DNA from 3 places in the Pseudomonas wenzhouensis genome. Region 2 is predicted to be linked to each of the others. Evidence: predicted binding sites of a transcription regulator. Region 2 holds the regulator's gene; each other region holds the start of a gene.
What was found. The regulator sigma-54, encoded in region 2, starts transcription at its own class of promoters, with help from an activator protein. The targets are predictions, from matches to a motif close to ANTGGCATNNANNTTGCTNT.
Positions count from the first base shown of each region.

Region 1 (3,254 bases), 1.2 Mb from region 2:
TTGATTTCCTCTTCGGACTTCAGCTCGATGTAGGCATCGATGAAGTCGTCGGAGAACACGCCGCCCTTGGTCAGGAACGCGCGGCCCTTGTCCAGCTCTTCCAGGGCTTCCTTCAGGCTGCCGCAAACCTGCGGGATCAGCTTGCCTTCTTCCGGCGGCAGATCGTACAGGTTCTTGTCGGCGGCATCGCCCGGGTGGATCTTGTTCTGGATGCCGTCCAGGCCGGCCATCAGCAGTGCAGCGAAGCACAGGTACGGGTTGGCAGCCGGGTCCGGGAAGCGCGCTTCGATGCGGCGGGCTTTCGGGCTCGACACATACGGAATACGGATCGAAGCGGAACGGTTGCGAGCCGAGTAGGCCAGCATGACCGGCGCTTCGAAGCCCGGAACCAGACGCTTGTAGGAGTTGGTCGACGGGTTGGTGAAGCCGTTCAGGGCCTTACCGTGCTTGATGATGCCGCCGATGAAGTACAGGGCGGTCTCGGACAGACCGGCATAGCCTTCACCCGCGAAGGTGTTCTTGCCGTCTTTGGAGATCGACATGTGCACGTGCATGCCCGAGCCGTTGTCGCCGTACAGCGGCTTCGGCATGAAGGTCGCGGTCTTGCCGTAGGCATCGGCGACGTTGTGCACGCAGTACTTCAGGGTCTGAACTTCGTCAGCCTTGGCCACCAGGGTGTTGAACTTCACGCCGATTTCGTTCTGACCGGCAGTGGCCACTTCGTGGTGGTGCACTTCGACGACCAGACCCATTTCTTCCATGGCATTGCACATGGCAGTACGGATTTCGTGGTCGTGGTCGCACGGCGGAACCGGGAAGTAACCGCCTTTGACAGCCGGGCGGTGGCCCTTGTTGCCGCCTTCGACGTCCTGGTCCGTCATCCAGGAACCTTGCTCGGAGTAGATCTTGAACATCGAGCCGGAGATGTCGGACTTGAACTTCACCTGATCGAAGATGAAGAACTCCGGCTCCGGGCCGACGAATACGGTGTCACCAATGCCGGTGGTTTTCAGGAACTCTTCAGCGCGCTTGGCGATCGAGCGCGGGTCACGATCGTAGCCTTGCATGGTGCTCGGCTCGATGATGTCGCAGACGATGATCAGGGTCGGCTCTTCGGTGAACGGATCCAGCACGGAGGTTTCATCGACCGGCATCAGGATCATGTCGGAGGCTTCGATGCCTTTCCAGCCGTGGATGGACGAGCCGTCGAACATCTTGCCGTGTTCGAAGAAGTCTTCGTCCAAGGCGTCACGGGCCGGCATGGTCACGTGATGCTGTTTGCCCTTGGTGTCGGTGAAGCGCAGGTCTACCCACTTCACGTCGTGTTCTTTGATCAGTTGAACAGCCTTAGACATGTTGTCCTCCAGGTGGAAAAGGCTCTTGTCGATAAGCCTTGAAGATGCGGTGAAGCCCGGCGGGATAGTCCTTCAGGGCGACCTGCCTCACAAGGGAGCAAATTGCATGCCAGTGCCCTGTATTGGGCAGAAGCCGCGAAACTCAGGGATTGCGCCGCCTGCGTCGTCATTTGCCAGGAATATTTGCACTGTTTAGGGGCTGGAAATTTCAATAAAGAACCATTTTGGTGCATGAAGTGATCGATGCAGTATTTTTGGTCAAAGCTTGAACAATTTCCGCTATAATCCGCGCCCCTGTTTTTTCGTCCCCCAAGTGGGCGGCTTATTCATGAAGCTCATCGTCAAAGTTTTCCCGGAAATCACCATCAAGAGCCGCCCGGTGCGCAAGCAGTTCATCCGCCAGTTGGGGAAGAACATTCGCTCCGTGCTGCGTGATCTTGACCCCGACGTTCGGGTGACCGGTGTCTGGGACAATCTGGAGGTCGAGACCGACCTGGACGATGCCAGGCTGCTGGCCGAGATGACCGAACGCCTGCGTAACACGCCGGGCATTGGTCTGTTCCTCGAGGTGAATGAGTACCCGCTGGGCGATCTCGACGACATCACCGAACACTGCAAGCGCCATTACGCCGACCAGCTGCCGGGCAAGGTCTTTGCCGTACGCTGCAAGCGTGGCGGCAAGCATGCGTTCAGCTCCATCGATGTCGAGCGTCATGTCGGTTCGCGCCTGCGCCGCGAGTGCAATGCAGCCGGCATCGATCTGAAGAAGCCGGATGTCGAAGTGCGCATGGAGATTCGCGATCAGCGCCTCTTTGTGGTGCATAACCGTCACGAAGGGCTCGGCGGCTATCCGCTCGGTTCGCTGGAACAGACCCTGGTGCTGATGAGTGGCGGCTTCGACTCCACCGTGGCGGCCTATCAGATGATGCGTCGCGGCCTGGTCAGTCACTTCTGCTTCTTCAACCTCGGCGGTCGTGCCCATGAGCTGGGCGTGATGGAAGTGGCGCACTATCTATGGCAGAAGTTCGGCCGCTCGCAGCGTGTGCTGTTCATCAGCGTGCCGTTCGAGGAAGTGGTCGGCGAGATTCTCGGCAAGGTCGACAACAGCCAGATGGGCGTTATCCTCAAACGCATGATGCTTCGCGCGGCCACCCGTATTGCCGAAAACCTGCAGATCGAAGCGCTGGTCACCGGTGAGGCGATCAGCCAGGTCTCGAGCCAGACCCTGACCAACCTGGCGGTGATCGACTCGGCCACCGACATGCTGGTGATGCGCCCACTGATCGCCAGCCACAAGCAGGACATCATCGACACCGCCACGCGCATCGGCACCGCCGAATTCGCCAAGAACATGCCGGAGTATTGCGGCGTGATCTCGGTCAACCCGACCACCAAGGCGCGCAGTTATCGCATCGAGTACGAGGAGGCGCAGTTCGACATGGCCATCCTCGAACGTGCCCTGGAACGCGCCACCCAACTGCCCATCGACCGTGTGATCGACGAACTGGGCAAGGACGTGCAGGTCGAGGAAGTCGGCGAAGCGCTGGCCGGACAGATCGTCATCGATATCCGTCACCCCGATGCCGCCGAAGACCAGCCGCTGGACGTGCCGGGCATCGAAGTGCAGGCGCTGCCGTTCTACGCGCTGAACAACAAATTCAAGGAACTGGATGAGAACCGCCAGTACCTGCTGTATTGCGACAAGGGCGTCATGAGTCGCCTGCATGCCCATCATCTGTTGAGTGAGGGGCATGCCAATGTGCGCGTTTATCGTCCGTCATAGAACGCCGGGGCTCAATGGCGGGAGTATCCGCCATCGCCCTCCCGACCGCTCGCTTTCACAGGTGCCGTATTCGGCCCGCTGACTCCAATTTCTTCATATTCGTCGTCCAGGCTGGG
Region 1 covers NZ_CP072610.1:4,214,549-4,217,802, reverse strand. The annotation lists gene glnA (glutamate--ammonia ligase) at 1-1,355, opposite strand, end outside; gene thiI (tRNA uracil 4-sulfurtransferase ThiI) at 1,684-3,138, shown strand.
Region 1: glnA (glutamate--ammonia ligase) is a predicted target of sigma-54. The motif match lies at 1,450-1,469, and genes of this name have one in related genera.

Region 2 (3,254 bases):
GCCATTCTCAAAGCCCAACACCTGGCGAAAAGCTACAAAAGCCGCCAGGTCGTGCGTGATGTCAGCCTGAGCATCGAAAGCGGCCAGATCGTCGGCCTGCTCGGCCCCAATGGCGCCGGCAAGACCACCTGCTTCTACATGATCGTCGGCCTGGTACGCGCCGATCAGGGGCGCGTGCTGATCGACGACCTGGATGTCAGCCACCAGCCCATGCATGGGCGGGCGCGCGCAGGTATCGGCTACCTGCCGCAGGAGGCTTCGATCTTCCGCAAGCTGTCAGTGGCCGACAACATCATGGCCATCCTCGAAACGCGCAAGGATCTGGATCGTGCTGGGCGCCAGGCGGAGCTGGAAAACCTGCTGCAGGAATTTCACATCCACCATATCGCTGGCAATCTGGGCATGAGCCTGTCCGGTGGTGAACGGCGCCGCGTGGAAATCGCCCGCGCGCTGGCGACCAACCCCAAGTTCATCCTGCTCGACGAACCCTTTGCCGGTGTCGACCCGATTTCGGTAGGCGATATCAAGCAGATCATCCATCACCTCAAGACCAAGGGCATTGGCATCCTGATCACCGATCACAACGTGCGCGAAACCCTGGACATCTGCGAAACCGCCTACATCGTCAACGACGGACAGCTGATCGCCGAAGGTGACGCCGAGGCCATCCTCGCCAACCAGACGGTCAAAGAGGTGTATCTGGGTCACGAGTTCCGCCTGTAGCGGATAACAGCGCGCGCTGCTGATGTTTGAAACAGCCTGCAAGTCGCCGTTGTTTCGCTACAGAAATATTGCAACCCCTAGGCAAGAACGAGAAGTTCAGGCATATAATTTGCTTCCTGGCGGCGCTTCGGCGCCCTGATGTGGAAGGCGTAACTCGCCAGTAAATTAAGGTCTGCAATGAAACCATCGCTAGTCCTCAAGATGGGCCAGCAGCTGACGATGACCCCGCAGCTGCAACAGGCTATCCGCCTCCTCCAATTGTCGACCCTGGACCTGCAACAGGAAATCCAGGAGGCACTGGAATCCAATCCCATGCTCGAGCGCCAGGAAGATGGCGACGACTTCGACAACAGTGACCCCATGGCTGATGGCGCCGAAAGCGCCACCCCAGCTCCGAGCAAGGAAGAGAGCTACCAGGAAACCGCCCCGACGGTGGATAACCTGGAAGAAGGCGAATGGGGTGAACGCATCCCCAACGAGCTGCCGGTCGATACCGCCTGGGAAGACATCTACCAGACCAGCGCCAGCAGCCTGCCCAGCAGCGACGATGACGAGTGGGACTTCACCACCCGCACCTCAAGTGGCGAAAGCCTGCACAGTCACCTGCTCTGGCAACTGAACCTGGCCCCCATGTCGGACAAGGATCGGCTGATTGCCGCTACCCTGATCGACTGCATCAACAATGACGGCTACCTTGAGGAAACCCTCGAGGAAGTGACCGAGTCCTTCGACCCGGAGCTGGATGTCGAACTGGACGAAGTGGAAGTGGTACTGCACCGCATCCAGCAGTTCGAACCTGCCGGTATCGGCGCCCGCGACCTGCGCGAGTGCCTGCTGCTGCAACTGCGCCAACTGCCCAGCAACACCCCCTGGCTCAACGAAACCCAGCGCGTGGTGAGCGATTACCTGGAGCTGCTCGGCAGCCGTGACTACGCCCAACTGATGCGCCGCAGCAAGCTCAAGGAAGACGAGCTGCGTCAGGTCATCGACCTGATCCAGCGCCTGAACCCGCGTCCGGGTTCGCAGATCGAATCCAGCGAACCGGAATACGTGGTACCCGACGTGATCGTGCGCAAGCACAATGACCGCTGGCTGGTGGAACTGAACCAGGAAGCCATGCCGCGCCTGCGCGTCAACCCACAGTACGCAGGGTTCGTCAAACGTGCCGACTCCAGCGCCGACAATACCTTCATGCGTAATCAGCTGCAGGAGGCGCGCTGGTTCATCAAGAGCCTGCAAAGCCGCAACGAAACCCTGATGAAGGTCGCCACGCAGATCGTCGAGCATCAGCGCGGCTTTCTCGACTACGGCGACGAGGCCATGAAGCCGCTGGTGCTGCATGACATCGCCGAAGCGGTAGGCATGCACGAGTCGACCATCTCGCGCGTCACCACGCAGAAATTCATGCACACCCCGCGTGGTATTTACGAGCTGAAATATTTCTTCTCCAGCCACGTCAGCACCTCCGAAGGCGGCGAATGCTCGTCTACCGCGATCCGCGCCATCATCAAAAAACTGGTTGCCGCGGAAAACGCGAAAAAGCCATTGAGTGACAGCAAGATCGCTGGTTTACTGGAGGCACAAGGCATCCAGGTCGCACGCCGGACAGTAGCCAAGTACCGTGAATCTCTCGGTATTGCGCCCTCCAGCGAACGCAAACGCCTGATGTGAGCAAGATCGACTGATCGCCCCGGCGAACAGGCCACAGTGTTCCGGTGGTGGGTCTGACCCAGACCCATCTCTTACACAAGGCAACAAGGAGAAAGCGGTATGCAAGTCAACATCAGTGGACATCAGCTGGATGTGACCGACGCCCTGCGTGACTACATCGGCGAGAAACTCGGCCGACTGGAACGCCACTTCGACAAGATCACCAACGTTCAGGTGATAATGGAGGTCGAAAAACTCAAGCAGAAGATCGAAGCCACCCTGCATATTGCCGGTGGTGAAGTCGTCGCCAATGCCGAACATCAGGACATGTACGCAGCCATCGACCTGCTGGCCGATAAACTCGACCGTCAACTCATCAAGCACAAGGAAAAGCAGCTCGAACGCCTGCAAGGCGCCACGGCCCGCTGACATTCCCCATCCATGATCCGACTTGAAAACATCCTGACCCCCGGCCGTTCCCTGGTGAACGTGCCGGGTGGCAGCAAGAAACGCGTACTCGAACAGATTGCCAACCTGGTTGCCCGCGACCTGCCCGACCTGGATACCCAGGATATCTTCGAAAGCCTCATCGCCCGCGAGAAGCTCGGTTCCACCGGCTTCGGCAACGGCATCGCCATTCCGCATTGCCGCCTGGCTGGCTGCAGTGCACCCATCAGCGCTGTCCTGCATCTGGATGCTGCCGTCGACTTCGATGCCATTGACGGTGCGCCAGTGGATCTGCTGTTCGTCCTGCTGGTGCCGGAAGCGGCAACCGATGCGCACCTCGAGTTGCTGCGGCAGATCGCCAGCATGCTCGATCGCCAAGATGTGCGCGAACGTCTACGTCAGGCCAGCAGCGGCGAAGAGCTTTATCAGGTCGT
Region 2 covers NZ_CP072610.1:913,191-916,444, reverse strand. The annotation lists gene lptB (LPS export ABC transporter ATP-binding protein) at 1-723, shown strand, start outside; gene J7655_RS04105 (RNA polymerase factor sigma-54) at 901-2,394, shown strand; gene hpf (ribosome hibernation-promoting factor, HPF/YfiA family) at 2,494-2,802, shown strand; gene ptsN (PTS IIA-like nitrogen regulatory protein PtsN) at 2,815-3,254, shown strand, end outside.

Region 3 (3,254 bases), 940 kb from region 2:
AAATCGCCCTGGCGCCCATGGAGGGGCTGGTCGACGATATTCTGCGCGACGTACTGACCCGTATTGGCGGCATCGATTGGTGCGTCACCGAGTTCATCCGTGTCAGCGAGCGATTGTTGCCGGCAGCCACCTACCACAAGCTCGCCCCCGAGTTGTTCAACGGCTCGCGCACGCGCGCTGGTACGCCCATGCGTGTGCAGTTCCTGGGTTCCGATCCAAGGTGCCTGGCCGACAACGCTGCTTTTGCCTGCACGCTCGGCGCGCCGGTGATCGATCTCAACTTCGGCTGCCCGGCCAAGACGGTGAACAAATCGCGCGGTGGTGCGGTGCTGCTCAAGGAACCGGAGCTGCTGCATGCCATCGTTCGTGAAGTGCGCCGTACGGTGCCGGCCGAGATTCCGGTAACGGCGAAGATGCGCCTGGGCTTCGAAGGCAAGGAGGGTGCACTGGATTGCGCGCGGGCACTGGCCGAGGGTGGGGCGAGCCAGATCGTCGTGCACGCGCGCACCAAGGTCGAAGGCTACAAGCCGCCGGCGCACTGGGAATGGGTGGCGCGGGTGCAGGATGTCGTCAGCGTGCCGGTGTTCGCCAATGGCGAAGTGTGGACGCTGGACGATTGGCGTCGCTGCCGTGAGATCAGTGGTGTGGATGACATCATGCTGGGGCGTGGGCTGGTGTCGCGTCCCGGTTTGGCCCGGCAGGTCGCCGCAGTCCGGGCGGGCGTGGAGCCTGAGGATATGAGCTGGGCAGAGCTGCAGCCTCTGTTGCTCGATTTCTGGCAGCAGGCGCGGCGCAAGCTGGCTCCGCGCTATGCGCCGGGGCGCCTGAAGCAATGGCTGGCCATGCTGACCCGAACCTACCCGGAGGCGGTGGCGCTGTTCGCCGAAGTTCGCCGCGAGCAGGATTGCGAGCGTATCGACCGCCTGCTCGCCGCATCTGCCCGGTAGCGTCGCCTTCTTGCGCGTCTCGCCTGCTGCGAGTGATCAACGGTAGAAATAGCCTTCAGGCAGGCCCTTGTTCAGGGGTAGGGCTTGCGCGCTGCAGGCGGCAATTGGCCGGACTGGCCTTGCCGCTTGTTTGCCTGAGGGCGGTAAGTCCTTGCCGCTTTGCCCTTCTGTTTGCCTGGATTAATCACTAATCAGTTGATTTATATGTGATTTTTTATATGGCACAGCCTTTGCTTTATCTCTGGCAACAGTGATCAGACGGCCCCTGCGGCAAAGGTTCAGAGCATGAGCATCAACTTCGGTAGAGCACTCGGTATCCATGAACAGGCTCTCGGTTTCCGCGCCCAGCGCGCCGAGGTGCTGGCCAACAATATCGCCAATGCCGATACGCCTAACTACAAGGCGCGTGATCTCGACTTTGCCAGCGTGCTGGCCGCCGAAAGCGCGCGTCAGCAGCGTGGCCCGGTATCGCTGAACCGTACCGACAGCCGTCATATCGCCGCCGACGGTGTACTCAGTGGCGAGGCCGAGCTGCCTTACCGCACGCCGTTCCATGCCTCGCTGGATCAGAACACCGTCGACCTGCAGATCGAGCAGTCGAACTACGCCGAGAACGCGGTGCAGTTCCAGGCCAGTTTTACCTTTCTCAACAGCAAATTCAAAGGGCTGACTGCAGCCCTGCGCGGCGAATAAGGAGTCAGGCCATGTCCCTTGCCAGTGTTTTCAATATCGCCGGAACCGGCATGAGTGCCCAGAGCACGCGTCTCAATACCATTTCCAGCAACATCGCCAATGCCGAGACCGTGTCGTCGAGTCTTGAGCAGACCTATCGCGCCCGTCATCCGGTATTCGCCACCGTGTTTCAGCAAGCGCAGGGTGGTGACCGGGGTTCGCTGTTCGCCGAGCAGGACGAGGCCGGGCGTGGTGTTCAGGTGCTGGGCGTGATCGAGGATCAGAGCAGCCTGATGCCGCGCTATGAGCCGGATCACCCGATGGCCAACGGCGATGGCTACGTTTACTACCCGAACGTCAACGTGGTCGAGGAAATGGCCGACATGATCTCTGCCAGCCGTGCCTTTCAGACCAACGTGGAAATGATGAATACCGCCAAACAGATGCTGCAGCGCGTGCTGACCCTGGGTCAGTAACGTATCGAGGAGACGAGGGATGAGCACAGTAAGCGGCACGAGTTCGGTACTCGATCAGTACCAGATCAAGCAGGAAACCACTCAGAAAAAGGAGCTTGGCAAGAACGAGTTCCTCAACCTGCTGGTGGCGCAGTTGAATAACCAGAACCCGCTGGAGCCGCAGGGCAACGGTGAGTTCATTGCTCAGTTGGCGCAGTTCAGTCAGGTAGAGGGGATCGAGAAGCTCAATACCAGCATGGGCTCGATGCTTTCCAGCTTCCAGTCTTCGCAGGCGTTGCAGGCCTCTTCATTGGTCGGGCGCAAGGTCATCATCCCGAGCGACAAGGCGGTAGTCGACACCAGCGAGAGCTTCAAGGCCAGCACCGTGCTGCCGGTGAGCAGTAGCAACGTGTACGTCAATGTCTACAACAACGCCGGTGCACTGGTTAACCGGGTCAATCTGGGTGAGCAGGCGGCGGGGAATGTCAGCTTCATCTGGGACGGCAAGGACTCCAGCGGAAACGTGGCACCGCCGGGCACCTACAAATTCGAGGCGCAGGCGACCTACGGCAGTGAAACCAAGGCGCTGTACACCATGCTGCCGGCCAACGTCGACAGCGTCACCCTGGGCGGCAATGAGCTGATGCTCAACCTGGCCGGCCTGGGCAGTGTTCCGCTTTCCCAAGTGCAGGTCATCGGCCAGTAATTATTGCCGCCGGGCGTTCCGGCAAAGGAGTCTTCCATGTCGTTCAATATTGGTCTCAGTGGTCTGCGTGCCGCGACCAGCGACCTCAACGTTACCGGTAATAACATTGCCAACGCCGGGACTGCCGGCTTCAAGCAGTCGCGTGCCGAGTTCGCCGATGTCTATGCGGCCTCCGTATTGGGTACCGGCAAGAATGCGCAGGGCAGCGGCGTGTTGCTGGCGGACGTATCGCAGCTGTTCAACCAGGGCAATATCAACTACACCAACAACGCCCTGGACCTGGCGATCAACGGTAATGGCTTTTTCGTGACCAGCAACAACGGAGAGATTGGTTATACCCGTGCTGGTTACTTCGGCACTGATCGCGACGGCTACCTGGTCAATAATTTCGGTTACCGCCTGCAGGGCTATGCAGCGGATGAAAGTGGCAACATCTTGCCGGTTCAGGCTGATCTGCGAGTCAGCTCTGGCCAG
Region 3 covers NZ_CP072610.1:1,854,854-1,858,107, forward strand. The annotation lists gene J7655_RS08545 (tRNA dihydrouridine synthase) at 1-947, shown strand, start outside; gene flgB (flagellar basal body rod protein FlgB) at 1,233-1,640, shown strand; gene flgC (flagellar basal body rod protein FlgC) at 1,652-2,095, shown strand; gene flgD (flagellar hook assembly protein FlgD) at 2,115-2,780, shown strand; gene flgE (flagellar hook protein FlgE) at 2,817-3,254, shown strand, end outside.
Region 3: flgB (flagellar basal body rod protein FlgB) is a predicted target of sigma-54. The motif match lies at 1,165-1,184, and genes of this name have one in related genera.